One region of the Streptomyces sp. NPDC055099 genome, then DNA from elsewhere that is predicted to be linked to it. Evidence: riboswitches for the same ligand, from Rfam matches in the RefSeq annotation. Region 1 holds a riboswitch; each other region holds the start of a gene.

Region 1 (6,902 bases):
GACCAGGACGAAAGCCGGGACGCCGATCAGGGACGTGACCACCCCCACGGGGACCTCCTGGGGGTCGAGGACCGTGCGGGCCAGCGTGTCCACCCACACCAGGAACACCGCGCCCGCGAGTGCCGTGACCGGGAGCAGGCGTGCGTGGCCGGAGCCGACGAGCGCACGGGCCGCGTGCGGCAGGACCAGGCCCACGAAACCGATGGCGCCCGCGCTGCTGACCAGTGCCGCCGTGAGCAGGGCCGTCACGGAAAGCAGCAGCAGGCGGACGCGGGCCACGTGGACGCCCAGCGTCGCCGCCGCGTCCTGGCCGAACGCGAACGCGTCCAGGGTGCGGGCCTGCGTCAGGCAGACGGCGAGCGCCGCGAAGAGCACCGCCGCGCACAGCGAGACGTCCGTCCAGCCCACCCCGCTCAGCGAGCCGAGCAGCCAGAACAGGACACTCCGCGTGGTCTCCGCGTCGCCCGAGGTCAGGATCACGAAGGAGGTGAGCGAGGAGAAGAGCTGCATGGCCGCCACCCCGGAGAGCACCACCCTGTCGGCGCTTCCGCCCAGGCTGTGGCTGAGCAGCAGCACGAGCGCGAAGGAGACGACGGCCCCGACGAAGGCGCCCGCCGAGACCGACACCACTCCCCCGCCGACCCCCAGGACGACGATCGCGACCGCGCCGGTGGACGCCCCCGAGGAGACGCCGAGCACGAAGGGGTCGGCGAGCGGGTTGCGCAGGAGGGACTGGAGGACGGTCCCGCAGACCGCGAGGCCCGCGCCGCAGACCGCCGCGAGGAGTGTGCGCGGCATGCGCAGGTTCCAGACGATGCCGTCCCGGATGGGCGTCAGCGTCGCCTCGCCCCAGCCGAGGTGCGCCGCGACCGCCGACCACACGTCGGGTACGGAGATGTCCGCGGGGCCGATGGTGACGGCCACCGCCACGGAGAGGGCGAGGGCGGCGAGGCCCGCCGTCCAGAGCAGGGCGGAACGTATGCCGCCCGGGGCGGCCGTCCTCACTCGTCGAGGCCGAACTCGCGCAGGGCGGCGGCGACTTGTTCGATGCCGTCCACCGTGCGGATCGTCGGGTTCATGGCCTGGCCGCTCAGCAGCACGTACCGCTTCTTCTTCACGGCGGTCAGGTTCTTGGTGACGGGGTTGGACTCCAGGAACTCGATCTTCTTCTTCGCGCTCTCGGCCGTCTGCGACTTGCGGGTGAGGTCGCCGATGACCAGGACGTCCGGGTCGCGGTCGGCCACCGTCTCCCAGTTGATCTGGGGCCACTCGTCGCGGGTGTCGTCGAAGACGTTCTGCACGCCGAGTTCGCGGGTGATGATGCCCGGCGCCCCGCAGCAGCCGGCGATGTAGGGCGCGTCGGAGTTGGCGAACCAGTAGAGGAGCGAGGTGCCGGACGCCTTGGTGTGCTCGATGGTCCTGGTGGCCTTCGCCACCCGGCCCTTGAGGTCCGCGATCAGGCGTTCGCCGCGCTTCTCGACCCCGAACGCCTTGGCCAGGTCCCGTACTTCGCCGTAGACGGTGTCCATGGTCAGCGTCTTGACGCGGCGGCCGTCGCCGTCGCCGCTGTTGTCCTTGCCCGCGCAGTCGGAGGGCGAGACGTAGGCGGGTACGCCGAGTTCGGCGAACTTGGCGCGGTCGGCGACGCCGCCCTTGCTGACCGTCGCCAGGAAGGAGGCGGTGACGAAGTCCGGTTCCTTGGCGAGGACCTTTTCGAAGGAGGGGTACCTGTCGGCGAGCCGGTCGACCTTGGCGTTGTCCTTCTCCAGGCCCTTGAGCACCGGGTCCGTCCAGGTGCCGGTGCCGGCCATGCGGTCCGCGAGGCCGAGGGAGAGCAGGATCTCCGTGGAGCCCTGGTCGAGGGAGACCGCTCGCCGCGGGGGCGCCTTGATCTCCGCCTTCTTGCCGCAGGAGGTGAGGGTCAGCGGGTAGCCGGCGGCCTTGCCGTCCGTGGCGGAGGTGGTCGTGGTGCCGCCTCCGCAGGAGGTCAGCGTGACGGCGAGGGCCGCGACGAGGAGGACGGGCACCCGTACACGACGGGACAGAATACGTACATGACGGGCGGTGGAAGACACACGATCCCTTGAGTCTCACGGCTCATACGCGGAGCCTGGCCTGTTTCGTCACCTCCGCCGCCCGGTGCGCGGACGAAGGTGCCAGCAGGTCTTCGGACTCGGGGATCGGCCGGACGGGGCGCCTTCCCAGGTGTCCGTGGACGCCCAGTGGCCGTTGCCCCGCCCGTTCCCCCTCACCGCTGCGCGTCAGTTCCGGATTCGCACCGGATTCCCTGGCCCTGGTGTGGGTTGACTGGCGTGCGCAAGTTATCACGCGAGGTCAGGAAGGCTGCTGGGGCCTCGGTGCGCCGCGGTAGGTGCCGAAGGACCATTTGTTGCCCTCGGGGTCGGCGATCGCGAACTCCCGGCTGCCGTAGGGCTTGTCCTCGATCTCACGGGTGATCTCGACCCCGGCGGCGCGAAGCCGCTGGTAGAGGTCGTCCACGTGATCGGTGACGACGTACGTGCCGAAGGTGCCCGGCTTCAGGCACCAGTCCCCGGCCCCGTCGTCGTACGAGCCGAGCATGATCGCGCCGCCCTCGGGCCAGTCGAGTTCGGCGTGCGCCACGCTGTCGCCGTCCTGATAGACGGCCGTGCGCAGGAAGCCGACCGTGCCGACCAGGAAGTCGATCAGTGCGGGGGCGTCGTGCGCCTGGAGGGTCGGCCAGACAGCGGGGGCGCGCTCCTCGGCCTCGGGGGCTCGCCCCTCGGAGTTGAGGGAAGAGGCGGACTGGGGCTGCTGGTTCTGCTTCTCGGTCGTGTTCATGGGTCCCACTCTTCGCCCCCGCCATAGCTCCCGGCTTGGATATTCCGGCACTCTTCGGCCAGCCAGGCGCTGGGGCTCGCGCCGGTGTACTGCCGGAAGTCCCGCACCAGGTGGGAGTGGTCGTAGTACCCGCAGTCCGCGGCCACACGGGCCAGGTCGGGGGCCGCGCCCGCCGCGACGGGGCGTACGACGGCGTTCCGTGCGCGCTGGAAGCGCATCAGGCGCCCGGCCTGCTTGGGGCTCAGGCCCGTCTCGGCGCGGAAGAGGGTGGTGAGGCGGCGTTCGCTGAGCGCGACGTGCCGGGAGAGCCCGCGCAGGGTGCCCACGCCCTGGTGCCGGGCCAGCCAGGCCCACGCCTCGCCGACTTCGGGCCGTACGGAGCCGAAGGAGGTGTCGGTGGCCGCGCGCTGCCTCAAGTAGGCGGAGAGGGAGGCGAACCGCTCCTCCCAGCCGCCCTGCTCGCACAGCAGCTCCCGCAGCTCGGCGGCGCGGCGCCCCATCACCTCCGCGCCGGGCGTCACCAGCTCTCCGGCGAGTTCCGCGGCCGGTACGCCGAACAGGGCGCGGGCGGCCAGCGGGTGCACGGCGAGCTGGATGCCCGCCTCGTGCTCGGGCCGCACGACGTAGGCCGGGGACTGGTGCAGGCCTCCGAGGACGATGTCCGTGCGGAGGGCGTCTCGGGTACCGACCTGCTCGGGGGTGGCGCCGGTGACGACGGGACCGTCCAGCGAGAAGATCAGCGTCAGGTACGGGGACGGCAGGCCGCGGTGCAGGCCCGGCCGCTCGCCCCGCGTGCGGTAGCCGACGGCGGACACCACCATGCCGTCGAGCCGCGGGGCGGCCCGCACGAACTCCCGGGAGACGGTCTCCATGCCTTCCAGTATGCGATGGGCGCCGCTACGGAGCAGGCCCAGAAGTGCGGCAGGCGCCCGTCTCCCCTACCCGCGCACGGCGGCCCCATGCCCGTCCCGTCCGGTGATGTCGATCATGGGAATCCCTGGTGTGACCTCATACGATGACCCGCCGCTCCGGACGGGGCGCAGACCGCTCTCAGGGGGCACGGAACCATGGCATCAAAGGCAAAGGGCAAGCTGGCCGTCATCGGCACGGCGGGCGCGCTCACCGCGGCCGTTCTGGCGGGGACGGCGCTCTGGCCGGGCAAGGACGCGACGGCCGCGGACGCCTCCGCGAAGACGGCGAGGACGGCGAAGGCCGCGACGTCCGAGCTGAAGCACTGGCCGAAGCCGGTCGCGAAGAAGCTGGGCAAGCTCATCGCGAAGAACGACCACAAGGGCGCGTACGCCGTCTTCGACGCGGACAACACGACGTACCGCAACGACCTGGAGGAGTCCCTCCTGCCCTTCCTGGAGATGAAGGGGGTGCTGACCCGCACGTCGATCGACCCGTCGCTGAAGATCATCCCCTTCAAGGACACGGCGAAGCACAAGGAGAGCCTCTACAGCTACTACAACCGGCTCTGCGAGGTCGACGACCAGGTCTGCTACCCGTGGGCCGCGCAGATCTTCTCCGGCTTCACGCTGAAGGAGCTCAAGGGGTACGTCGACGAACTCCTCGCCCACGACGAGCCGATCCCGGCCGAGTACTACGAGGACGGGAAGCTGACGAAGACCGAGGTGAAGCCGCCCGAGTTCTTCACCGGCATGCAGGAGCTCCACAAGTCGCTGCGCGAGCACGGCATCGAGGTCTACGTGGTCAGCGCGGCCAGCGAGGATCTGGTGCGCATGGTCCTCTCCGACCCCAAGTACGGCTACGGCGTGAAGCCCGAGAACGTCATCGGCGTCGGCCTGCAGCTCAAGAACCGCAGGACGGGCGAGGTCACCAGCTCCCGCAAGGAGATCGCGGAGGGCCGCTTCGACCAGAAGAAGCTCGCGGGACATGAGCTGACGCCGAACCTGTGGGCGCCCCTGACCTGGTACCAGGGCAAGCCCGCGGCCATCAACACGTACATCGACGAGTGGAAGAAGCCCGTCCTGGTGGCGGGCGACACCCCCAGGAGCGACGGCCCGATGCTGTTCCACTCGGCGGACGTGGAGCACGGCGGGGCACGGGTCTGGGTCAACCGCAAGGACGCGTACATGAAGGAGTTGGACGGGATGAAGCGGAAGAACGCCGACCGGCAGCGGGAGCTCGGCCAGAAGGTCACCGCGGACAAGCGGTGGCTGACGGTGGTCCCGGACGAGATCCGCTAGGCGCCGGAGCCCGCGCCCGCCTCTCCCTCCTCCCGGCCCGCGGCGTCGACCAGACCCGAGGAGATCGCCTCGGTCAGCGCCGCGTGGTCCCGGGCGTTCTGCGCGGCGTAGAGCAGCGCGAACTCCGCTATCGCCCGGTCGAAGGTGTCGGCGCCGCCCAGGTAGGCGGCGATGGCGATGCGGTCGCCGGAGCGGGCGTGGGCGCGGGCCAGGGCCGTGCCGCAGAGGCGGGCGTAGGAGCGCAGTTCCGCGGGGTTCATGGACTCGACGTCCGCGGAGCCCTTCATGTCGCGCAGTTGGCGCCAGTAGAAGGCACGGCCCTGGGGGCCCGTCATCCAGCCGAGGAAGATGTCGCCGGCCGCCTGGAGGAGTCGTTGACCGGCGACCACCCGGTGGCCGGGGTGGACGTACGGGCCTGCCGGGAGATGTTCCTCGACGACCGAGCGGACCGCCTCCTTGATCTGGAGGAAGAGCGGGTCCCCTTCGTCGCGCCCGGCGAGGAGCACGATGTAGCAGCGGGTGCCGACGCTGCCCACGCCGACGACTTTCCGCGCGGCGTCCACGAAGTGGTAGCGGTCCAGGAGGAGTCGGCGCTCCTCGGAGAGCGTGGAGCGGTAGTCGCCGAAGATCTTGCGGAGCGCGGCGAGGTCCGGGGCGCTGACGGGTTCGATGAGCGGCGGGTCGTGGATGATGCGGCGGACGCCGGGAGTTCCTTCGACCTTCTCGGTCAGCTTGCCGAGCGCCTGGAGGTTCGTCCGGCGGCGTGCGCGGTCCATGGCGGTCGCCGCGCGCTTGCGGTGTCCCGCGGAGCGGATGAGCGGCAACAGGTCGTGTGCGTCGGTCCGTTCGTACCAGACGGCAAGTTCGCCCATTGCGGCAAGACGTCTCATCGACGTGCGGTACGCCGCCACCGCCGCGAGGCAGGCCGCGCGTGCGGCGCCCCGCGGGTGGCCGTTGTCGCGGGATACCACGGCGATGCTCGCGGCCAGGCGTTTGACGTCCCACTCGAAGGGGCCGGGGCAGGTCTCGTCGAAGTCGTTCAGGTCGAAGAGCAGGGCGCGCTCCGGCGAGGCGAACAGGCCGAAGTTCAGCAGGTGCGCGTCGCCGCAGAGCTGGACCGTCAGGCCGGTGTCCCACTGGACGGCGAGATCCCCTGCCATGACGGCGGCGGCGCCCCGCAGGAAGGAGAACGGGGAGGCCGCCATGCGGGCGTACCGGATGGGCAGCAGTTCCTGGACGCGGTCCGCGCCCTGCCGCTCCAGGACGGCCACCGGGTCGGCGCGGTCGGCGGAAGGTATCCACGCCCCGTGCGAGGAGCGCGAGGCACGCTTGCGGGCGGCCTTGCCCTGGCGGGCACGCTCTTGCGGAGTGGTCATCGCCCCTCGCCCCTCTCCGTCGGCGGCACCCGGCAACAGCCTCCCCTCAGGAGCAGCCAATGCCGCCTATGGCGCGTACGCATGCCGGGTACGCCGAACGGGTGACCGCGCCCGAGGTGTGCCGGTGGTGCCGGGACCTCAGCTTCCGCCCGCCACCGCCCAGGCCGCCACCCTCTTGGCCAGCGCTCCTCCGGCCCGTGTCCACACGAAGTGGTCGAGGCGGGCGCCCGCCTCGGCCACGGAGTACCGCAGGCGGGTGACGCGGGCCGCGGGCACCTTGCCGACGAGGTGGTCAAGGGCGGCCACGGGGGCCCAGGTGTCGCCCTCCACGGAGACCGCGAGGACGGGCAGCGTGAGGGTGCGCAGGGCGGCCTCGTAGTCGTGCGGGGAGCCGGGGGACGAGTAGCGGCCCGTACGCCCCTGACGTGCCCAGTCGCGCATGATGCCTTTGGGCTGGTTGCCGCCGAAGCCGAGCCGGGTGCCGGGCCAGCGGCCG
Region 2 (6,902 bases), on a different contig from region 1:
GCGAGCCAGGCCGTCGCGAACTTCGGGTACTCCATCTCCCCCGAGGATCTCGCGCAGGCGGCCAAGAACGTCGAGGAGTCCTCGCTGCTCTCGCGCACCGGCGGCGCGCCCACGCTCGCGGTCGGTGTCTCCGAGATCTTCTCGAAGGTCACCGGCGGCTCCATGAAGGCGTTCTGGTACCACTTCGCGATCATGTTTGAGGCGCTGTTCATCCTCACGGCGCTCGACGCGGGCACACGCGTGGGCCGGTTCATGCTGCAGGACATGCTCGGCAACGTCTACAAGCCCTTCAAGAACGTCAGCTGGAAGCCCGGTCTCATCATCACGAGCGCCGTCGTCACTGGCCTGTGGGGCTACTTCCTGTGGGTGGGCGTGCACGAGCCGCTCGGCGGGATCAACCAGCTCTTCCCGATCTTCGGCATCTCCAACCAGCTCCTCGCCGCGGTCGCGCTCGCCGTCTGCACGACACTCCTGGTGAAGTCCGGGCGCCTCAAGTGGGCCTGGATCACCGGGATTCCGCTCGCCTGGGACGCCACGGTGACGCTCACCGCGAGCTGGCAGAAGGTGTTCTCCAGCGACCCGCGCGTGGGCTTCTTCCAGCAGCGCTCGAACTACCAGGACGCGATAGACGAAGGGAAGATCCTGCCGCCCGCCAAGACCATGGACGACATGCACACCGTCGTCACCAACTCCACGGTGGACGGCGTCCTTTCGGCCGCGCTCGCCCTGCTCATCGTCATCGTGATCGCGGACGCGGCACGGATCTGCGTGAAGCACGTCCGCAACCCGCAGTCGACGAAGCTGAGCGAGGCCGCGTACGTGGAGTCCAAGCTGGTCGCGCCCGCCGGGCTCATCGCGACACCGGAGGAGAAGGCGGAACTGGCGGCGGCGAAAGCGAGGTCCTCGGACGACGCGCAGGTCCCGTCATGACATGGGTGCTGCGCGGCCTGCGCTGGGTGCGGTGGTACGCGCGCGAGTTGACCGATGAGTCCGCGTACGACCGTTATGTGGAGCACAGGCGGAAGACGCATCCCGGGGCATCCGTCCCCTCCCGGCGGGAGTTCGAGCGAATGCGGACGGAGCGCCAGGAGTCCGACCCCAGGCAGGGGTTCCGCTGCTGCTGACCCCGTACTGAGCAGGCACATCGACGCGTCCGCTATCCGGACGGGGGTTCCGTAGATCAATCTCCTCGCTTAGATTTCCCGCACGTTAAAGGTGGGATAAGCGAGGGAGCGGAGCCGCGAAGTGTCAGATGCGCCTGAAGTGAGCAGACCGGTGGTCACGCCGGTCCGCGTGGTCGTTGCCCTCTGCCTCGTCGCGCCGTTCGTGGCGATGCTCTGGGTGAGCTCCTACGCGAAGGTCGAACCGACCTTCATAGGCATCCCGTTCTTCTACTGGTACCAGATGCTGTGGGTGGTCGTCTCCACCGCTCTCACCATGATCGCCTACAAGCTGTGGCAGCGTGACCAGCGCGCCCGCAAGGCCGAGCAGGCCCAGGGGGGTGCGACCCGATGAACGTGCTCGCAGCGGACACCGGCGGCGTCAACGGCATAGCCCTCGCCGTCTTCATCTTCTTCTTCGCGGCCGTCACGGCGATGGGCTTCCTGGCCGCGCGCTGGCGCAAGGCCGAGACCGAGAGCCTGGACGAATGGGGTCTGGGCGGCCGGTCGTTCGGCACCTGGGTCACATGGTTCCTGCTCGGCGGCGACCTCTACACGGCGTACACCTTCGTGGCCGTCCCGGCGGCGATCTACGCGGCGGGCGCGGCCGGCTTCTTCGCGGTGCCGTACACGATCCTCGTCTACCCGCTGATCTTCACCTTCCTGCCGCGCCTGTGGTCCGTCTCGCACAAGCACGGATACGTGACCACCTCCGACTTCGTGCGCGGACGCTTCGGCTCCAAGGGGCTCTCGCTGGCCGTCGCGGTCACCGGCATCCTCGCCACGATGCCGTACATCGCGCTCCAACTGGTCGGTATCCAGGCCGTGCTGGACGTGATGGGCGTCGGCGGCGGTCCGGACACGAACTGGTTCATCAAGGACCTGCCGCTCCTGATCGCGTTCGCGGTGCTCGCCGCGTACACGTACTCGTCCGGTCTGCGCGCGCCCGCGCTGATCGCGTTCGTGAAGGACGGTCTGATCTACCTGGTCATCGCCGTCGCGATCATCTACATCCCGATCAAGCTCGGCGGCTTCGACGAGATCTTCCAGGCGGCGAACGACAAGTTCTCGGCGGCGAACGACGCGGCGGGCAAGCCCGTCGCGGGTCTCGCGCCGGGCGAGGCCGGGCAGTGGACCTACGCCACGCTCGCGCTCGGCTCCGCGCTCGCGCTGTTCATGTACCCGCACTCGATCACGGCGACGCTCTCCTCCAAGAGCCGTGACGTGATCCGCCGCAACACCACGATCCTGCCGCTGTACTCGCTGATGCTGGGGCTGCTCGCGCTGCTCGGCTTCATGGCGATCGCGGCCGGGGTGAAGGTGGAGAACGGCCAGCTCGCGATCCCGCAGCTGTTCGAGAACATGTTCCCCGACTGGTTCACCGGCGTCGCGTTCGCGGCGATCGGCATCGGCGCGCTCGTCCCGGCCGCCATCATGTCCATCGCGGCCGCGAACCTCTTCACCAGGAACATCTACAAGGACTTCCTCAAGCCGGACGCGACACCCGCGCAGGAGACCAAGGTCTCCAAGCTGGTCTCGCTCCTGGTGAAGGTCGGCGCGCTCGCCTTCGTCCTCACCATGGACAAGACGGTCGCGATCAACTTCCAGCTCCTGGGCGGCATCTGGATCCTGCAGACCATGCCCGCGCTCGTCGGCGGCCTGTTCACGCGGTGGTTCCACCGCTGGGCGCTGCTCGCGGGCTGGGCGGTCGGCATGGTCTACGGAACGGCCGCCACGTACGGCGTCGCCTCGCCCACCCAGAAGCACTTCGGCGGCTCGTCCGACGAGATCCCGGGCATCGGCGAGATCGGCTACATCGGCCTCACGGCGTTCGTCCTGAACGTGGCGGTCACCGTGGCCATGACCTTCGTCCTGCGCGCCATGAAGGCCCCTGACGGCATCGACGAGACGTCTCCGGGCGACTACACGGCGGACGTGGGCGACCCCGGCGTCGTGGAGGAGCTGCCGCCGGCCACGGCGGGAGCACCGAGCGGGCACTGAGCCTGTTCCTGTACGCAACGCATGGCGCGGGCCGCCGGTTTCCCCCAGCGGCCCGCGCTTTGTTGTGTGCGCCGACACAAGATATGGGGCTGCCGCTCAGAGCCAGCACAAGATGTATGCTCGTGCTCGCTGTCGCCGCAGGGGAATCCGGTGCAAGTCCGGAACTGTCCCGCAACGGTGTATGAGTACGCATTTGTCGTGCTCGCAAGTCCGAAGACCTGTCGACAGTGCGCCCGTTCCGACCGGTCCGGGTGCCGACGACGTCCGGGCCTCGTGGAATGGGCTGGTGGACGCGGAGCGCAGCCCTGCCCAGGGCCGGCCCCCGTGTGTCACTCACCCCTCCCCAAGGCCCTGAGCCGAGCGAGGGAGTGCTCCACGTGACCATCGCGCCAGCCGAACCTGCGTCAGCGCAGACCACCGACGGATCGCAGACCGCCGACGGCCCAGGAACCGCGCTGCTGCGTACCCTGACCGACCTCACCGCCGACCTCCCCGACGCCGACCCCGGCCGGGTCGCCGCCGCCGCGCTGCGGGGCCGCTCGGCCAGGGCGGATCTGGCGGAGCTGCGGGAGCTGGCGACCGAGGCCGCGGCCGGCCTCATCTCCGAGGACCCGACGTACTCGCAGCTCGCGGCCAGGCTGCTCAGCCTCACCATCCGTGACGAGGCCGCGTCGCAGGGCGTGCGCTCCTTCTCCGACTCGGTCGCCGTCGGGCACCGCGAGGGCCTGATCGCGGACCGCACCGCCGCGTTCGTCACCGACCACGCGGAGCGCCTCGACGGTCTGGTGGAGGCCGCCCTGGAGGACGGCGCGGACTTCCGCTTCGGCTACTTCGGCCTGCGCACCCTGCACAGCCGCTACCTCCTTCGCCACCCCCTCACCCGGCACGTCATCGAGACCCCGCAGCACTTCATGCTGCGCGTCGCGAGCGGCCTCGCCGAGGACGGCTCCGCGCGCGCGGCGGACGAAGTCGCCGCCCTGTACCGCCTGATGAGCCGCCTGGACTACCTGCCGTCCTCGCCGACGCTCTTCAACTCCGGCACCCGCCACCCGCAGATGTCCTCCTGCTACCTCCTCGACTCCCCGCTGGACGAGCTGGACTCCATCTACGACCGCTACCACCAGGTCGCGCGGCTCTCCAAGCACGCGGGCGGCATCGGCCTCTCGTACTCCCGCATCCGCGCCCGCGGTTCGCTCATCCGCGGCACGAACGGGCACTCCAACGGCATCGTGCCGTTCCTCAAGACCCTGGACGCGTCCGTCGCCGCCGTGAACCAGGGCGGCCGCCGCAAGGGCGCCGCCGCGGTCTACCTGGAGACGTGGCACTCCGACATCGAGGAGTTCCTGGAGCTGCGCGACAACACGGGTGAGGACGCGCGCCGCACGCACAACCTCAACCTGGCGCACTGGATCCCGGACGAGTTCATGCGCCGGGTCGCCGCCGACCAGGACTGGTCGCTGTTCTCCCCGGCCGACGTGCCCGAGCTCGTCGACCTGTGGGGCGATGGGTTCGACGCGGCCTACCGCAAGGCCGAGGCCGCCGGGCTCGCCCGCAAGACCATCCCGGCCCGCGAGCTGTACGGCCGCATGATGCGCACCCTGGCGCAGACCGGCAACGGCTGGATGACCTTCAAGGACGCCGCCAACCGCACGGCCAACCAGACGGCGGAGCCCGGCCACACCGTCCACTCCTCCAACCTCTGCACGGAGATCCTGGAGGTGACGGACGACGGCGAGACGGCCGTCTGCAACCTGGGTTCGGTGAACCTCGGCGCGTTCGTGGACACGGCCGCCGGTGACATCGACTGGCAGCGGCTCGACGAGACCGTCCGCACCGCCGTCACCTTCCTCGACCGTGTCGTCGACATCAACTTCTACCCGACCGAGCAGGCGGGACGCTCCAACGCCAAGTGGCGTCCGGTGGGCCTCGGCGCGATGGGTCTCCAGGACGTCTTCTTCCGGCTGAAGCTGCCCTTCGACTCCCCCGCCGCGCGCGCCCTCTCGACGCGCATCGCCGAGCGCATCATGCTCGCCGCGTACGAGGCGTCCGCCGACCTCGCCGAAAGGAACGGGCCGCTTCCCGCCTGGGAGAAGACCCGCACCGCGCGCGGCGTCCTGCACCCCGACCACTACGGCGTCGAGCTGACCTGGCCGGAGCGCTGGGCCGCGCTGCGGGAACGTATCGCCACGACCGGTATGCGCAACTCGCTGCTCCTGGCCATCGCGCCGACCGCCACGATCGCGTCCATCGCGGGCGTGTACGAGTGCATCGAGCCGCAGGTCTCCAACCTCTTCAAGCGCGAGACGCTGAGTGGTGAGTTCCTCCAGGTCAACGCCTACCTGGTGCAGGAGCTGAAGCGCCTTGGCGTGTGGGACGCGCAGACGCGTGAGGCGCTGCGCGAGGCCAACGGCTCCGTGCAGGGCTTCGGCTGGATTCCGGCCGAGGTGCGCGAGCTGTACCGCACCGCGTGGGAGATCCCGCAGCGCGGCCTGATCGACATGGCCGCCGCGCGCACGCCGTTCCTGGACCAGGCGCAGTCCCTGAACCTGTTCCTGGAGACGCCGACCATCGGCAAGCTCTCCTCGATGTACGCGTACGCCTGGCAGCAGGGTCTGAAGACCACGTACTACCTGCGTTCGCGCCCGGCGACCCGCATCGCCCGCGCGGCGGCCGGCCAGAGCGCCGAGGCCGCCCCCGTCCCCGCCCAGACCACGGCCGAAGAAGCCGTCGCCTGCTCCCTGGAAAACCCCGAGTCCTGCGAGGCCTGCCAGTAATGAGCTCCACCGCCCACCCGTCGCCCGACCACCACCCCTCAACGACGGCGCTTCGCACCGATACCCCCTCTGGCGAGAAGAACCTCCTGGACCCGGGCTTCGAGCTGACCCTGCGGCCCATGCGTTACCCGGACTTCTACGAGCGCTACCGGGACGCGATCAAGAACACCTGGACCGTCGAGGAGGTCGACCTCCACTCGGACGTCGCCGACCTGGCGAAGCTTTCCCCGGGCGAGCAGCACATGATCGGCCGCCTGGTCGCGTTCTTCGCGACCGGCGACTCGATCGTCTCCAACAACCTGGTGCTCACGCTCTACAAGCACATCAACTCCCCCGAGGCGCGGCTCTACCTGAGCCGTCAGCTCTTCGAGGAGGCCGTGCACGTCCAGTTCTATCTGACGCTGCTCGACACCTATCTGCCCGACCCGGAGGACCGCGCGGCGGCCTTCGACGCGGTCGAGGAGATCCCCTCCATCCGCGAGAAGGCCGAGTTCTGCTTCAAGTGGATGGACTCCGTCGAGAAGATGGACCGCCTGGAGACGAAGGCCGACCGGCGCCGCTTCCTGCTGAACCTGATCTGCTTCGCCGCGTGCATCGAGGGGCTCTTCTTCTACGGCGCCTTCGCCTACGTCTACTGGTTCCGCTCGCGCGGCCTGCTGCACGGCCTCGCCACCGGCACCAACTGGGTGTTCCGTGACGAGACGATGCACATGAGCTTCGCCTTCGACGTGGTCGACACCGTCCGCAAGGAGGAGCCCGAGCTCTTCGACGACGCGCTGCAGACGCAGGTCACCGACATGCTCAAGGAGGCCGTCGAGGCCGAGCTGCAGTTCGCGCGCGACCTGTGCGGTGAGGGCCTGCCCGGCATGAACACCGACTCCATGCGCGAGTACCTGCAGTGCGTCGCCGACCAGCGGCTCCAGCGGCTCGGCTTCGCGCCGGTCTACGGCTCCTCAAACCCGTTCTC
Region 3 (6,902 bases), on a different contig from region 1:
CAGGATGCCGGCGTTGGTCACCATCACGTCGAGCCGCCCGAACTCCTCGACGGCGCGGGTGACCAGGCGGTCCGCGGCCTCGCTGCCGCCGACCGCGGCCACCTCCGCGACGGCGCGTCCGCCCGCAGCGGTGATCGTCTTGACGGCGTGCTCGGCCGCCTCAGCGTCGACGTCGTTCACCACCACGGAGGCTCCGGCGCGAGCGAGGGCGGCGGCGTAGGCGAGGCCGAGGCCGCGCCCTGATCCCGTGACGACGGCGACCTTGCCGCGCAGGTCCACGGCGTATGAGTCCAGCATGGAGAAACTCCTCCAACAGGCAGTGACAAGAGATGGTTTGGCGAGGCCGGGGGAACACGACTCCGGTCGGCATCGGCCCGCAGAAAGGAAGCTAAGACAAACGATTGTTGTCGTCAATGATTGTTTCCAACATCGATAATGCGGCATGCTGGACACTGTCACCGACGACCGCCGTACGCCCGCGCACCACCGATTCAGGGAGAGCACCCCTCATGACCAGCCGGAAGACCACCGCCGATCCCGTGGAGGAAGGATCCGTCGACGAGGGCGCGCCCTGGATGCGGGGCCTCCATGCCGACGCGGGCTATCTGCTCTACCGCCTCGGCCTGCGCTCGGGCCAGCTCTTCAACGCGGCGCTCCAGAGATCCGGCCTACGCCTTCGCCACTACGCGTTGCTGCGCTACCTGGCCACCGTGGAGGGCGCGGCCCAGCGCGAACTGAGCCAGGAGCTGGGATACGACCCCAGCGCGATCGTCGGCCTCGTCGACGACCTGGAACGCCTCGGCTTCGTAGAACGCCGCCCGGCCCCTGAGGACCGCCGCCGCCGCATCGTGGCCCTCGCCCCCGCGGGCCACGACTTCCTGCGGGACTCCGACGAGGTGGCGCGGGGGGTCACCGACGAGCTGCTGGCTCCGCTCGGTGCGGAGGAGCGGGAGATGTTGCATGGGTTGTTGTCGCGGGTGGCGCATACGGGGGGCGGGGCCTGACCCCCCGTACGCGCCCGGTCGTTCGGGTCGTCGGGGTCAGGAACCCGAGGGCAGTTCCGTCCTCACCTTCCGGGCCGCCGCGACCAGGTTCTCCAGGGAGGCCCTGGTCTCGGGCCAGCCTCGGGTCTTGAGGCCGCAGTCCGGGTTCACCCACAGGCGGTCGGCGGGGATGGCCTCAAGGCCCTTGCGCAGCAGGGCTGCTGCCTCCTCGGTGCTCGGTACGCGCGGGGAGTGGATGTCGTAGACGCCGGGGCCCGCCTCGCGCGGGTAGCCGTGCTCGGCCAGTTCGCGGGCCACCTGCATGTGTGAGCGGGCCGCCTCCAGGCTGATGACGTCGGCGTCGAGATCGTCGATGGCCTGGACGATGTCACCGAACTCGGCGTAGCACATGTGCGTGTGGATCTGCGTGTCCGGGCGCACGCCGCTGGTGGTGAGACGGAAGGATTCCGTGGCCCACTCCAGGTACGCGGCGTGCTCGGCGGTGCGCAGTGGGAGGGTTTCACGCAAGGCGGGCTCGTCGACCTGGATGACCGAAGTGCCCGCCGCCTCCAGGTCGTTGACCTCGTCGCGCAGGGCCAGGGCGACTTGGCGCGCGGTGTCGCCAAGGGGCTGGTCGTCGCGGACGAAGGACCAGGCGAGCATGGTGACGGGGCCCGTGAGCATGCCCTTGACGGGGCGGTCCGTGAGGGAGTTGGCGTACGACGTCCAGCGCACCGTCATCGGTTCGGGCCGTGAGATGTCGCCCGCGAGGACCGGCGGGCGTACGTAGCGGGTGCCGTACGACTGGACCCAGCCGTGCTGCGTGGCGAGATAGCCGGTGAGCTGTTCGGCGAAGTACTGGACCATGTCGTTGCGTTCGGGCTCGCCGTGCACCAGGACGTCGATGCCCGCCTTCTCCTGGAAGGCGAGGACGTCGCGGATCTCCGAACGGATGCGTTCCTCGTAGCCGTCCGTGTCGATGCGGCCCGCCCGCAAGTCGGCGCGTGCGGTGCGCAGTTCGGTGGTCTGCGGGAACGAGCCGATGGTGGTGGTGGGGAGTTGCGGCAGGCCGAGTCGGGAGCGCTGGGCCGCCGCGCGCTCCGGGTAGGCGTGGACGCGGCGGGCGTCGGCCTCCGTGACGGCGGCGACACGGGCTCGTACCGCCGGATCGTGCGTGAGGGCCGAACCCGAGCGGGACGCCAGATCGGCGCGATTGGCGGCCAGTTCGGCCGGGATGGTGTCCGTTCCCTGGGCCAAGGCGCGCGCCAGCGTGGCGATCTCGGTGGCCTTCTGGTGGGCGAAGGCCAGCCAGCGGACCACCTGCGGGTCGATGTCCCGTTCGGCGGTGGCGTCCAGCGGGACGTGCAGCAGGGAGCAGGACGCGGAGACGTCGACCCGGTCGGCGAGGCCGAGGAGTGTGCCCAGGGTGGAGAGGGACCTCTCCAGGTCGTTGATCCAGATGTTGCGGCCGTTGACGACGCCTGCGACAAGGCGCTTGCCGGGCAGTCCGCCGACGGCGGCGAGGTCCTGCAACTGGCCGGCGGCGGCCTCCGTGAAGTCCAGGGCGAGCCCCTCGACCGGCGCCTTGGCCAGCACGGGCAGGGCATCGCCGAGCCTGCCGAAGTAGGAGGCGACGAGGAGCTGCGGGCGATCGGTGAGGGCGCCCAGGTCACGGTAGGCGCGGGCGGCGGCGTTGAGCTCCGCCGGGGTGCGGTCCTGGACCAGGGCCGGCTCGTCGAGCTGCACCCACTCGGCGCCCGCGGCGCGCAGGTCGGCGAGGATCTCCGCGTAGACGGGCAGCAGGCGGTCGAGGAGCGTCAGCGGCTCGAAGTCGGCGGCCACGCCGGGCGCGGGCTTGGCGAGCAGCAGATAGGTCACCGGGCCGACAAGGACCGGGCGTGCGGCGAGGCCGAGCGCGACGGCCTCCTTCAGCTCGGCCACCTGCTTGGCGGAATCGGCGGCGAAGACGGTGTCGGGGCCCAACTCCGGCACGAGGTAGTGGTAGTTGGTGTCGAACCACTTGGTCATCTCAAGGGGCGCCACGTCCTGGGTGCCGCGGGCCATCGCGAAGTAGCCGTCGAGGGGGTCGGCGTCGACGGCCTCGCGATGCCGGCGCGGGACGGCGCCGACCATGACGCTGGTGTCCAGGACATGGTCGTAGTACGAGAAGTCGCCGGTCGGCACTTCGTGGATGCCGGCGTCGGCCAGGTGCCGCCAGGTGGACCGGCGCAGCCTCGCCGCGGTCTCCCGCAGGGCGTCGGCGCTGACGCGGCCCTTCCAGTAGCCCTCGACGGCCTTCTTCAGTTCCCGGTCGGGGCCCTGGCGGGGGTAGCCGTACACGGTGGCCCGTGCTGCCGCGGCTGCGGACTTCGCTGTCACGGAAATCTCCTTCGCGAGATGACTCCTGAGAATCCCGGGGACGGGACACGGACGCGAAGGGATGACAGACCGGGCGGACGGACACGCGCCGGTCGCGCGGTGCTCCACCTGATCTGTACGCCGACCCGCCCACGAGGTCACCGGGATGTCCGCATATGAGGGATCACATGCGGGCAACGGGCAGGTCTTCGGACTCGCGGGCACATCTGCCGGGGCAGACACCTACTGGCCGTCGCTTCCCGGACCCGTGCTCGGACCCAGTGCGTATGACGGCGGTCGTTCCCACTCACCGCTGCGGGGCAGTCCCGGATTCCCACCGGGTTCCCTCTTACGACACCTCTGCCTGGCGGACAGGGCGAACCAGCTGCACGGATCAGGCTAGAGGGTGGTCGCCCTCTTGGGCAGTACTGATCACATCCCGGACCGTGAGGTGAGACACGGACGCGACCGGCGTGGGGACACGCGAAGGGGCGCGGAACAGATCACCACTCTGTTCCGCGCCCCTCTCACAGCAGCCGCGAGCCCCTCGGCCCGGCGGCGGACCCGGGCCCCTCAGCCCCGGTCGTAGAGGTGGAACCCGCGCCCGCTCTTGCGGCCGAGCAGCCCCGCTTCGACCATGCGCAGGAGCAGAGGCGGCGGGGCGTACAGGGGCTCCTTGAACTCCTCGTAGAGCGATGCCGCGATGGACGCGACCGTGTCCAGACCGATCAGGTCGGCCAGCTTCAGCGGACCCATCGGATGGGCGCAGCCCAGCTCCATGCCCGCGTCCACGTCGGCGGCCGTCGCGAAGCCCGACTCCGTCATCCGGATCGCGGAGAGGAGATAGGGCACGAGCAGCGCGTTGACGACGAAGCCCGCCCGGTCCTTGGACCGCACGACCGTCTTGCCCAGCGTGCACGTGGCGAAGTCCTCGACGGCGGCGACGGTCTCCGCGGCCGTGTGCAGCGAGGAGACGACCTCCACCAGGGGCAGGACGGGGGCGGGGTTGAAGAAGTGCAGGCCGAGGACGCGGTCGGCGCGCCGGGTCGCCATGCCCAGACGCATGACCGGGATCGAGGAGGTGTTGGTGGCGAGGATCGCGCCGGGATCCTCGACGACCTTGTCCAGGGTGGCGAAGATGTCCGTCTTCGCCGCGCTGTCCTCGACGACTGCCTCGACCACGAGCTGGCGGTCGGCCAGATCGTCGAGGCTGCCGGTGAAGACCATGCGGGCCAGCACGTCCTCGGCACCGATGCGGTCCAACTTGCCGCGCTGTACGGCACGTTCGAGCGAGACGGCGACGCGCTCGCGGGCGGCGCGGGCGGCGAGCGCGTCGGTCTCGCAGACCACGGTGTCCAGACCGGCGCGGGCGCACACCTCGGCGATTCCGGCACCCATCTGACCGCCGCCCACCACACCGACCCGGCGGATGGCCGCGGTCACGACTGTCGCTCCGGGCGGCCGACGAACGGGCGGCGCACGAGGTGACGGGCGTAGGCGTCCGTGGTGAAGAACGCGGGCAACTCCCGGCCCAGGGCGGTCCGTTCGAAGAGCTCGCGGATCTCGTCGACCGGCGCCCACGGGTATTCCGCGCCCAGGGCGGCAAGCTCGTCCTCCACCAGCTCCAGGACCGTCGCGCGGTCGACGACGCGGTGCCGCAGCCACTGCCAGATCTGCACCCTGGCGATCTCGGCGGTGGCGGCGTCCTCCATGAGACCGTCCAGGGCGACGGCCCCCTGCCCGTTCAGCCAGGCGGCGAAGTAGCGCAGGGCGACGGCGATGTTGGTGCGTACGCCCTCCGTCGTGGGCGGTGCGCTGATGCGACGTACGGACAGCAGTCGCGCCGCGGTCACCTCGACGTCGTCGCGGGTGCGGTCGAGCTGATGTGGGCGGGTGCCGAGCACCCCGTCGAACACCTCTCGGCAGACGGGCACCAGCGCGGGATGGGCGACCCAGGAGCCGTCGAAGCCGTCCTCGGCCTCGCGTTCCTTGTCGAGCCGCACGGTGGCGACGGCGGCTTGGTGCGCGTCGCGATCTCTGCCGGGCACGTGGGCGGCCATGCCGCCGATCGCGTGGGCACCCCGCTTGTGGCAGGTGCGTACGAGGAGGTCGGTGTACGCGTGCATGAAGGGGGCGGTCATGGTGACCTTCGAGCGGTCGGGCAGGAGGAAGTCGGTGCGGTGTCCGAAGGTCTTGATGAGGCTGAACAGGTAGTTCCAGCGGCCCGCGTTGAGACCTGAGCTGTGCTCGCGCAGCTCGTAGAGGATCTCCTCCATCTGGACGGCCGCCGTGATGGTCTCGATCAGGACGGTCGCCCGGATCGTGCCGCGGGGGATGCCGGCGAGGTCTTGGGCGAGGACGAAGACGTCGTTCCACAGCCGTGCCTCGTCGCGGTTCTCCAGCTTCGGCAGATAGAAGTACGGGCCGTGCCCGGCGTCGATCTGCCGCTGGGCGCAGTGGAAGAAGTAGAGCCCGAAGTCGACGAGCGAGGCGGGCGCGGGCCTGCCGTCGATCTCCAGGTGCTCCTCGGTCAGATGCCAGCCGCGCGGGCGGACGACGATGGTCGCGACCTGCTCGCCGAGCGGGTACCGCTTGCCCTGCGGTGTGCTGAAGTCGATCCTGCGCTCGATCGCGTCGAGCAGGTTGAGCTGGCCGCCGATGATGTTGTCCCAGGTGGGCGAGGTGGCGTCCCCGAAGTCAGCCATCCACACCCGCGCACCGGAGTTGAGGGCGTTGACCGTCATGGCACGCTCCGGCGGCCCGGTGATCTCCACGCGGCGATCGGTGAGGCCGGGCGCCGGGGGAGCGACCCGCCAGGAGTCGTCCGCCCGGATACGGGCGGTGGCGACGGAGAAGTCGAGCGGGGAGCCGGAGGCAAGCCGGGCGCTCACCCGGATGCGCTCCTTGAGGATCTCCAGGCGGCGTTCGGCGAAGGCGTCGACGAGGCGGCCGACGAACTCCAGCGCCTCAGGGGTGAGGATCTCGTCCTGCCGGTCGGTCGTGCCGAGGACCTGGGCGCGGCTGGTCGGAGCGGAGAGGGGCATTGCGGGTCTCCTCGGGAAAGAACCGAACGGGCTGAAGAAATTGAACGGACTAGTGGAACTGCTCTTCCTCGGTGGAACCGGCCAGCGCGGTCGTCGACGAGGCCGGGTTGACGGCGGTGGACACCTGGTCGAAGTAGCCGGTGCCGACCTCGCGCTGGTGCTTCACCGCGGTGAAGCCCTGCGCCTGCGCGGCGAACTCGCGTTCCTGGAGGTCGACATAGGCGGTCATGCCGTGCTCGGCGTAACCGCGGGCCAGGTCGAACATGCCGTGGTTGAGGGAGTGGAAGCCGGCCAGGGTGATGAATTGGAAGCGGTAGCCCATGGCGCCCAGCTCGCGCTGGAACTTGGCGATCTGGTCGTCGTCCAGGGCGGCACGCCAGTTGAACGAGGGCGAGCAGTTGTAGGCGAGCATCTGGTCGGGGTGCTCGGCGTGGATGGCCTCGGCGAACTCACGGGCCTGCGCGAGGTCCGGCGTGCCGGTCTCGACCCAGATGAGGTCCGCGTACGGGGCGTAGGC
Region 4 (6,902 bases), on a different contig from region 1:
CGGGTCTTCGGCCTGCCGTATCCGGGCGGCCCCGCCATCGACCGCGCGGCCCGGGACGGCGACCCGCGCGCGGTGGCCTTCCCCCGCCCGCTCACTGGGCCGAAGGACGCCCCGTACGCGTTCTCCTTCTCCGGCCTCAAGACCGCCGCCGCCCGCTGGGCCGAAGGGCACACGGGCCGTGAACTGCCGGTGGCCGACGGCGCGGCCTCGCTCCAGGAGGCCGTCGCGGACGTCCTGACCCGCAAGGCGCTCGCCGCCTGCCGGGAGTACGGGGTCACGACCCTCGTCGTGGTCGGCGGGGTCGCCGCGAACTCACGGGTGCGGTCGCTCGCGGAGGAGCGGTGCGCGGCAGCCGGCGTGCGCCTGCGCGTCCCCCCGATGACCCTGTGCACCGACAACGGCGCGATGATCGCCGCCGTCGGCGATCTGCTCGTACGCGCCGGCGCCGAGCCCGCGCCTTTGGACGTGTCGGTCGACCCGTCCGCCCCGCTGGAGTACGCGGCCCTGCAGCCGGGAGCGGCCCCGGCGAAGGCTGCCTGATGACGGCGGTCGTCCACGTCCTGCACGGCACGCAACTGCTCGCGCACACCGAAGCCTTGCGCACGGTCTACGCCGAGGCCTTCGGCCCACCGCCCTGGTACGAGGACGAGGAGAGGGTGGCGCAGTTCCTGGTCCGGCTCGGCGACGACGTGCGGCGTCCCGGGTTCACCGCGGCGATCGCCCTGCGGGGGACGGACATCGTCGGATTCACCACCGGCTGGACCACTCCCGACCCCTTTCCCGCCGACCGCTGTTATCCGCAGGCGGCCGCCGGACTCGGGGCCGGGCGCGCCCTGTCGTGGCTGTGCGGGGCGCGTGAGATAGACGAACTCGCCGTACGTCCCGGGGCGCAGGGGGCCGGGATCGGGGCGGCCCTTCTTGAGGCGATGGCCGCGGGCGCTCCCGATGACCGTGCCTGGCTGCTCACTTCGGTCCGGTCGGCGCAGGCCATGGAGTTCTACGGCCGCCAGGGCTGGACCCAGGCGACACACCCCTCACCCGACGGCAAAGGTGTCGTCGTCTTCCTCGGGCCTCGCCACCCCGCCAGGACCCTCGCGGTGTCCTGCGGCACAGGAGGGGTGACAGGAGGCTGACCAGGGGCGTACGCCCAGGTCATGTGCGCTCGCGCGTGCCACAGATGGAGCGGTCCCGCAAGTTGTCAGGTCACTGGATTCCGCACTAGGGTCACCACGCCTTGGTGCTCGGGAAATCGGTGTGATGCCGGTGCGGCCCTCGCCACTGTGATCGGGAAGTCCGGCTCCAGCCCTCGCGGCAGCCACTGGGCGCAACACGCGCCCGGGAAGGCGGAGTCCGGTCGGTACGACCCGTCAGCCAGGAGACCGGCCAAGGCGCGTTGTCCATCCACGAGGTGCTGGAGAGGGTCTGCTTAGCCATGCACATAGCCGAGGGTTTCCTCCCACCGGCGCACGCGATCGCCTGGGGCGTAGCGTCCGCGCCGTTCGTCGTCCACGGAGTCCGCTCCCTCACCCGTGAGGTCAAGGAACACCCGGAGAGCACCCTGCTCCTGGGCGCGTCCGGAGCGTTCACCTTTGTCCTTTCCGCGCTGAAGATCCCGTCCGTCACCGGGAGTTGCTCGCACCCGACGGGCACCGGGCTCGGCGCGATCCTCTTCCGGCCTCCGATCATGGCGGTGCTCGGCACCATCACGCTGCTGTTCCAGGCGCTGCTGCTCGCCCACGGCGGGCTCACCACGCTGGGCGCCAACGTGTTCTCCATGGCCATCGTCGGGCCATGGGCGGGATACGCCGTCTACCGGCTCCTGAAGCGGTACGACGTGCCGCTCATGGTGGCCGTGTTCTTCGGCGCGTTCGTCGCCGACCTGTCCACGTACTGCGTCACCAGCGTCCAGCTCGCCCTGGCGTTCCCGGACCCCGGCAGCGGATTCATCGGCGCCCTGGGCAAGTTCGGCGGCATCTTCGCCGTCACGCAGATCCCCCTCGCCGTCAGCGAGGGACTGCTCACCGTCGTGGTGATGCGGCTGCTCGTGCAGTCGAGCAAGGGTGAGCTCACGCGGCTCGGCGTGCTGCTCCAGGGCAAGAAGCCGTCCGTGCGGGCGGACACCGGCAGCAAGACCGAGACGGAGACGGGGGCCAGCGCCTGATGAGCCGGAACGCGAAGATCAACACTCTGCTGCTCCTCATCGTCGCCGCGCTGGCGGTGCTGCCGCTGGCGCTCGGCCTCGGCGACGACGAGAAGGAGCCGTTCACCGGGGCCGACGCCCAGGCCGAGACCGCGATCACCGAGATCGAGCCGGACTACGAGCCTTGGTTCTCGCCGCTGTACGAACCCCCGTCCGGGGAGATCGAGTCGGCGCTCTTCGCGCTGCAGGCGGCGATCGGCGCGGGCGTCCTCGCCTACTACTTCGGTCTGCGCAAGGGGCGCCGTCAGGGCGCTGACGCGGCGCGGGCAGAGGCGGCGCGATCCGAGGCGGCGCACACCGAGGCAGCCGCCGGGGAGCAGGCCGTCGACGTGGAGCAGCAGCCCGCCGACGAGGAGCACACCCGGGCCGGGACCGGGCAGGTCTGACCCGGCGTGCTGCCCATCGACGCGGCGGCGCACAGCAGTCGCTGGCGCCGCCGCCACCCCGTGGACAAAGCCGTGCTCGGGCTCGGCCTCACCGTCCTTGCCGTCTCCCTGCCGCCCTGGCCGGGCGCCGCCCTGATCCTGGTCGCCGCGCTCACCGTGCTGCTCGGACCCGCCGGTGTGCCGCCGCGCAAACTGTGGCGCGCCTACCGCGTGCCCCTGGGCTTCTGCGTCACCGGCGCCCTGACGCTGCTCGTCCAACTGGGCGGGCCCGAGGGGTTCCTCACGCTCGCCGACGGCGGCCCCGAGCGAGCGGGCGGACTGCTCCTGCGCACGTCGGCGGCCTCGCTCGGCGTCCTTCTCTTCGCCTTCACCACGCCCATGTCGGACCTGCTGCCCCGCCTGGTGAAGGCCGGCGTACCGGCGCCGGTCGTCGACGTGGCGCTGGTCATGTACCGGATGAGCTTCCTGCTCCTCGATTCCATGAGCCGGATCCGGCAGGCGCAGGCCGCGCGCCTTGGTCACACCACCCGGGCCGCCACCTGGCGTTCCCTCGGCGGTCTCGGCGCCACCGCGTTCGTGCGGGCCTTCGACCGGGCGAGCCGGCTGCAGGCCGGGCTCGCCGGACGCGGGTACGACGGGACCCTGCGGGTGCTCGTGCCCGACGCCCGGATCTCGCGGCCCTTCGTGGCCGCGAGCACCGCGCTCCTCGTGGGCCTCGCGGCCCTCACCCTCGTACTGGAAAGGGTTCTGCCATGAGCGAGCCGAGCGGGTCCCTGGTCGCTCTGCGTGCCGCTTCCTACGCATACGAGGACGGGCCCACTGTCCTCAGCGGCCTGGACTTCGACGTCACCGAAGGGCGCGCCCTCGCGCTGCTCGGGCGCAACGGCAGCGGCAAGACCACCCTCATGCGGCTCCTGAGCGGCGGACTCCGCCCGGACCAGGGCGGGTTGACCCTGGGGGGCGCCCCCGTGACGTACGACCGCAAGGGGCTCACGCGGCTGCGCACCACCGTTCAACTGGTGGTCCAGGACCCGGACGACCAGCTCTTCGCCGCTTCCGTCGAACAGGACGTGTCCTTCGGGCCGTTGAACCTGGGTCTTTCGGACACCGAGGTGCGCGGCCGGGTCGCCGAGGCGCTCGCCGCGCTCGACATCAGCGCCCTGGCGGACCGCCCCACCCATCTGCTCTCCTACGGCCAGCGCAAGCGCACGGCCATCGCGGGAGCCGTGGCGATGCGGCCCCGCGTCCTGATCCTCGACGAGCCGACCGCGGGACTCGACCCCGACGGCCAGGAACGCCTCCTGACCACCCTGCAAGGCCTGCGGGACGCGGGAACGACCGTGGTGATGGCCACCCACGACGTGGACCTGGCCCTGCGCTGGGCCGACGACGCGGCCCTGCTCACCCCCTCGGGAGTACGCACCGGGCCGGTCGCGGAGATGCTCGCCCACCGCGAACTCCTGGCGCAGGCGGGCCTTCGCCTGCCCTGGGGGATCGCCGTCACGGAGCTGCTGCGGAACAAGGGCCTGCTGGCCGAGGTGGGCGAAGGGCCGCGTACCCCCGAGGAGTTGGCGGCCCTCACGGCGGCGGCGCTGCCCGGCGCGTCAGGCGGCTGACGGGCCCGCGGCCCGGACGCGGACCGGCAGCAGCGTCACGGCGAGCAGCGGGATCGCGGCGAGCACGAGCCACGGCACCCAGGGCGGGAGCCCCGCGTCAAGGAGCGAGCCGGTCACGGCGCTGCCCGCGAGCACGATCAGGCCGGAGACCGACGACAGTGCTCCGGTGTAGAGGCCGAGCCTGCCGTCGGGCGTGAGATCCGGGACCCACGCCCGGGCGGCCGGGGCGACCAGCATCTGGCCGAGGGTGAGCAGGACGACGAACCCGGCGGCGGGCAGCAGCCCGGCCACGCCGGTCCAGGCGGCCGGCCGGGCGGCGGCCACGACGGCGAACCCGACGGAGATGAGCACGAGCCCCGCCGCCATCGAGCGGCGCTCGTCGAGACGTCCTGCCGCCCAGTGGGTGACCGGGAGCTGCGTGGTCACCACGAGGAGGGAGGAGAGGGCGAAGAGCCAGGCGATCGGCGCCTGCGACCCTGCCGTACGTTCCACCTCGTCCGGCAGGGCGAGATAGAGCTGGTTGTACGCCAGGAGATAGGCGCCGTAGGCACAGCACACCGCCAGGAACCGGCGGTTGCGCAACAGCTCGCCCACACCCCCTCGCACGCGGATGCGCTCGCGCCCCGGGATGCGCTGCGGCAGCAACCACAGGTGCCCGGCGAGGACGAGGACGAAGACCCCGGCCCCGGCCAGGCAGACGGTGTGGAAGTCGACGGAGAGCAACAGCGCGCCGATGAGCGGACCGAGGAACGCGCCTGCCTGGCCCGCCACGGTGAGCAGGGCGAGGACGCGGGTGCGGGGGCCCTGGCCCGACTCCTCCCAGAGCACCGCCTGCCGGGCGACCTCGGACTCCACGGCGGGCGAGAACAGGGCGGCGGCGAACCCGATCAGGAGCACCGCGCCGATGACCGACCAGGTCTGCTGTGCATAGCCGAGCCAGGCGAACCCGGCGATCCGCAGCAGGCAGCCGGTGAGCACCACCGGCCGCACGCCGTACCGGTCGGTCAGGGCGCCGCCCACGACGAAGAGCCCTTGCTGGCTGAAGGTCCGCAGGCCGAGCACCAGGCCGACCAGCCAGCCCGCCATGCCGATCGCCGCGCCCAGGTGCTCGGCCAGGAACGGCAGGACGGCGAAGAAGCCGATGTTGAAGGCGAGTTGGGTCAGGATCAGCAGGCGAAGGAGTGGCGGCAGGTGCGGCCAGATCCGGTCGCGGCGTGGGCGCTTGGCGGGCCGGAGCCGTGTGGACAGGGCCAGTTGACGTCGTTCGCTCACCGGGTTGCCGTCCCTGCCGTCGTCAAGTCCCGCTCCTTGGGCCGTACGTCGGCCACGCGAGGGGGTTGGTCGGGGCGGCGCGTGCGTCGCAGCCACCGGGGGATCGGTACTCCGCCTGCCGCCGTCACCGCCAGGGCCCCCAGGAGGGCGAGCGCGGCCGCCGGCGCGAGGAGGGCCCAGGGGGCGCGTTCGGCGTAGGGCTGGTTCTCGGCGAGCAGCAGGCCCCACTCGGGGGACGGCGGCTGGGCGCCGAGGCCGAGGAAGCCGAGGGCGGCCAGGGCCAGCGCGACGGCGGGCAGCCGCAGCAGCGCGTGGCGGGTGACGGGCGGCAGCACCGCGGGCAGCAGATGGTGCCGCAGCTGGTGGCGTCGCCCCGCCCCCAGGCTCCGGGTCGCCGTCAGGTGCAGGGTGGCGCGCTCCTGGAGGAGCAGGGCGGCGGTGTGGGCGGCCAGCGGGACCCAGGCGACGGCGGCCACGGCGATCGCGGGGGTGGCCGCTCCGCTGCCCGCGACACCGGCGACGAGGAGTCCCGCGAGCGTCGGCGGTATCGCGTTCAGCGTGTCGAGCAGCGGGCCGGAGAAGCGCGGCAGAAGCCCGAGCAGGACGCCTGCCACCAGGGCGAAGGCGCTGATCCCCAGGGCCAGCGCGAGGGTGTGCAGCGCGCCGTGCCCGACCCGCGCCAGGACATCGCGGCCCAGGGCGTCGGTGCCGAACGGGTGCGCCAGGGACGGCGCTTGCAGCCGGGCCGCGGTGTCCAGGGCGAGAGGGTCGCGGACCAGGCCGAGGAGGATGACGCCCAGCAGCACCCCGCCGTACAGCAGGGGCAGCCGGCTCGGCGCGGGCGGCACCGGAAGGTGCAGCGTCGGCAGGGCCCCGTCCCGCAGCGCCGGGCCGCTCGCCAGCCGCGACACGAGGCGGAAGAGGCCGCCCGCCACGGCGGCGAGCAGGACGAGCGCCAGGGTTCCGGCCTGCAGGACGGGCAAGTCCTGCGCCACCGCGGCCTGCAGCGTGGAGCGGCCGAGCCCGGGGATGTCGAAGATCTGCTCCACGGCGACCGCGCCACCGGTCAGGCCCACGAGGAAGAGGCCGAGGTTCGGCAGGAGGCCGGGCAGGCAGCGGCGCAGCGCCTGGCGCGCGATGCGTCCGCTCGGGATGCCGCGGGCCGCGGCTGCCCGCGTCCACGGTTCGGCGAAGGCGCCGGGCAGCAGGTCGTCGATGAGCCGCCCGAGCAGCGCCCCGGCGGGCAGCCCGAGCGAGAGCGCGGGCAGCACGAGCCACTGGGGCCCGTACCAGCCGAGGGCGGGCAGCCAGCCAAGATGGACGCCGACCACGGTGGCGAGCACCGAGGCGGTCAGGAACTCGGGCATCGCGGCGACGACCGCGGCGCCGCCACCGGAGGTGCGGCGCCCCGCGAGGCGGCGGCGGGAG

The links. Region 1 has a riboswitch for cobalamin ahead of ACWFRU_RS01555 (ABC transporter substrate-binding protein). Riboswitches for the same ligand answer to the same signal wherever they lie in the genome.
Region 2: linked by a shared signal. The riboswitch ahead of ACWFRU_RS23270 (ribonucleoside-diphosphate reductase subunit alpha) and the one ahead of ACWFRU_RS01555 (ABC transporter substrate-binding protein) in region 1 are both predicted to bind cobalamin.
Region 3: linked by a shared signal. The riboswitch ahead of metE (5-methyltetrahydropteroyltriglutamate--homocysteine S-methyltransferase) and the one ahead of ACWFRU_RS01555 (ABC transporter substrate-binding protein) in region 1 are both predicted to bind cobalamin.
Region 4: linked by a shared signal. The riboswitch ahead of ACWFRU_RS13630 (energy-coupling factor ABC transporter permease) and the one ahead of ACWFRU_RS01555 (ABC transporter substrate-binding protein) in region 1 are both predicted to bind cobalamin.

What each region holds. Positions count from the first base shown of each region.
Region 1 is NZ_JBSGUA010000001.1:343,252-350,153, forward strand. Features, by position in the region: gene ACWFRU_RS01550 (FecCD family ABC transporter permease) at 1-1,005, opposite strand, end outside; gene ACWFRU_RS01555 (ABC transporter substrate-binding protein) at 1,002-2,027, opposite strand; cobalamin riboswitch at 2,142-2,327, opposite strand; gene ACWFRU_RS01560 (VOC family protein) at 2,335-2,820, opposite strand; gene ACWFRU_RS01565 (helix-turn-helix domain-containing protein) at 2,817-3,692, opposite strand; gene ACWFRU_RS01570 (haloacid dehalogenase-like hydrolase) at 3,888-5,030, shown strand; gene ACWFRU_RS01575 (DUF2252 domain-containing protein) at 5,027-6,406, opposite strand; gene ACWFRU_RS01580 (alpha/beta hydrolase family protein) at 6,545-6,902, opposite strand, start outside.
Region 2 is NZ_JBSGUA010000009.1:227,499-234,400, forward strand. Features, by position in the region: gene ACWFRU_RS23250 (carbon starvation CstA family protein) at 1-930, shown strand, start outside; gene ACWFRU_RS23255 (YbdD/YjiX family protein) at 927-1,124, shown strand; gene ACWFRU_RS23260 (DUF3311 domain-containing protein) at 1,246-1,515, shown strand; gene mctP (monocarboxylate uptake permease MctP) at 1,512-3,161, shown strand; cobalamin riboswitch at 3,278-3,401, shown strand; gene ACWFRU_RS23270 (ribonucleoside-diphosphate reductase subunit alpha) at 3,539-5,935, shown strand; gene ACWFRU_RS23275 (ribonucleotide-diphosphate reductase subunit beta) at 5,935-6,902, shown strand, end outside.
Region 3 is NZ_JBSGUA010000004.1:475,137-482,038, reverse strand. Features, by position in the region: gene ACWFRU_RS13675 (SDR family NAD(P)-dependent oxidoreductase) at 1-297, opposite strand, end outside; gene ACWFRU_RS13670 (MarR family winged helix-turn-helix transcriptional regulator) at 576-1,004, shown strand; gene metE (5-methyltetrahydropteroyltriglutamate--homocysteine S-methyltransferase) at 1,041-3,362, opposite strand; cobalamin riboswitch at 3,525-3,742, opposite strand; gene ACWFRU_RS13660 (3-hydroxybutyryl-CoA dehydrogenase) at 3,915-4,784, opposite strand; gene aceB (malate synthase A) at 4,781-6,385, opposite strand; gene aceA (isocitrate lyase) at 6,435-6,902, opposite strand, start outside.
Region 4 is NZ_JBSGUA010000004.1:465,186-472,087, reverse strand. Features, by position in the region: gene tsaD (tRNA (adenosine(37)-N6)-threonylcarbamoyltransferase complex transferase subunit TsaD) at 1-540, shown strand, start outside; gene ACWFRU_RS13635 (GNAT family N-acetyltransferase) at 540-1,133, shown strand; cobalamin riboswitch at 1,219-1,402, shown strand; gene ACWFRU_RS13630 (energy-coupling factor ABC transporter permease) at 1,433-2,161, shown strand; gene ACWFRU_RS13625 (energy-coupling factor ABC transporter substrate-binding protein) at 2,161-2,586, shown strand; gene cbiQ (cobalt ECF transporter T component CbiQ) at 2,593-3,342, shown strand; gene ACWFRU_RS13615 (energy-coupling factor ABC transporter ATP-binding protein) at 3,339-4,202, shown strand; gene ACWFRU_RS13610 (MDR family MFS transporter) at 4,191-5,450, opposite strand; gene ACWFRU_RS13605 (ABC transporter permease subunit) at 5,471-6,902, opposite strand, start outside.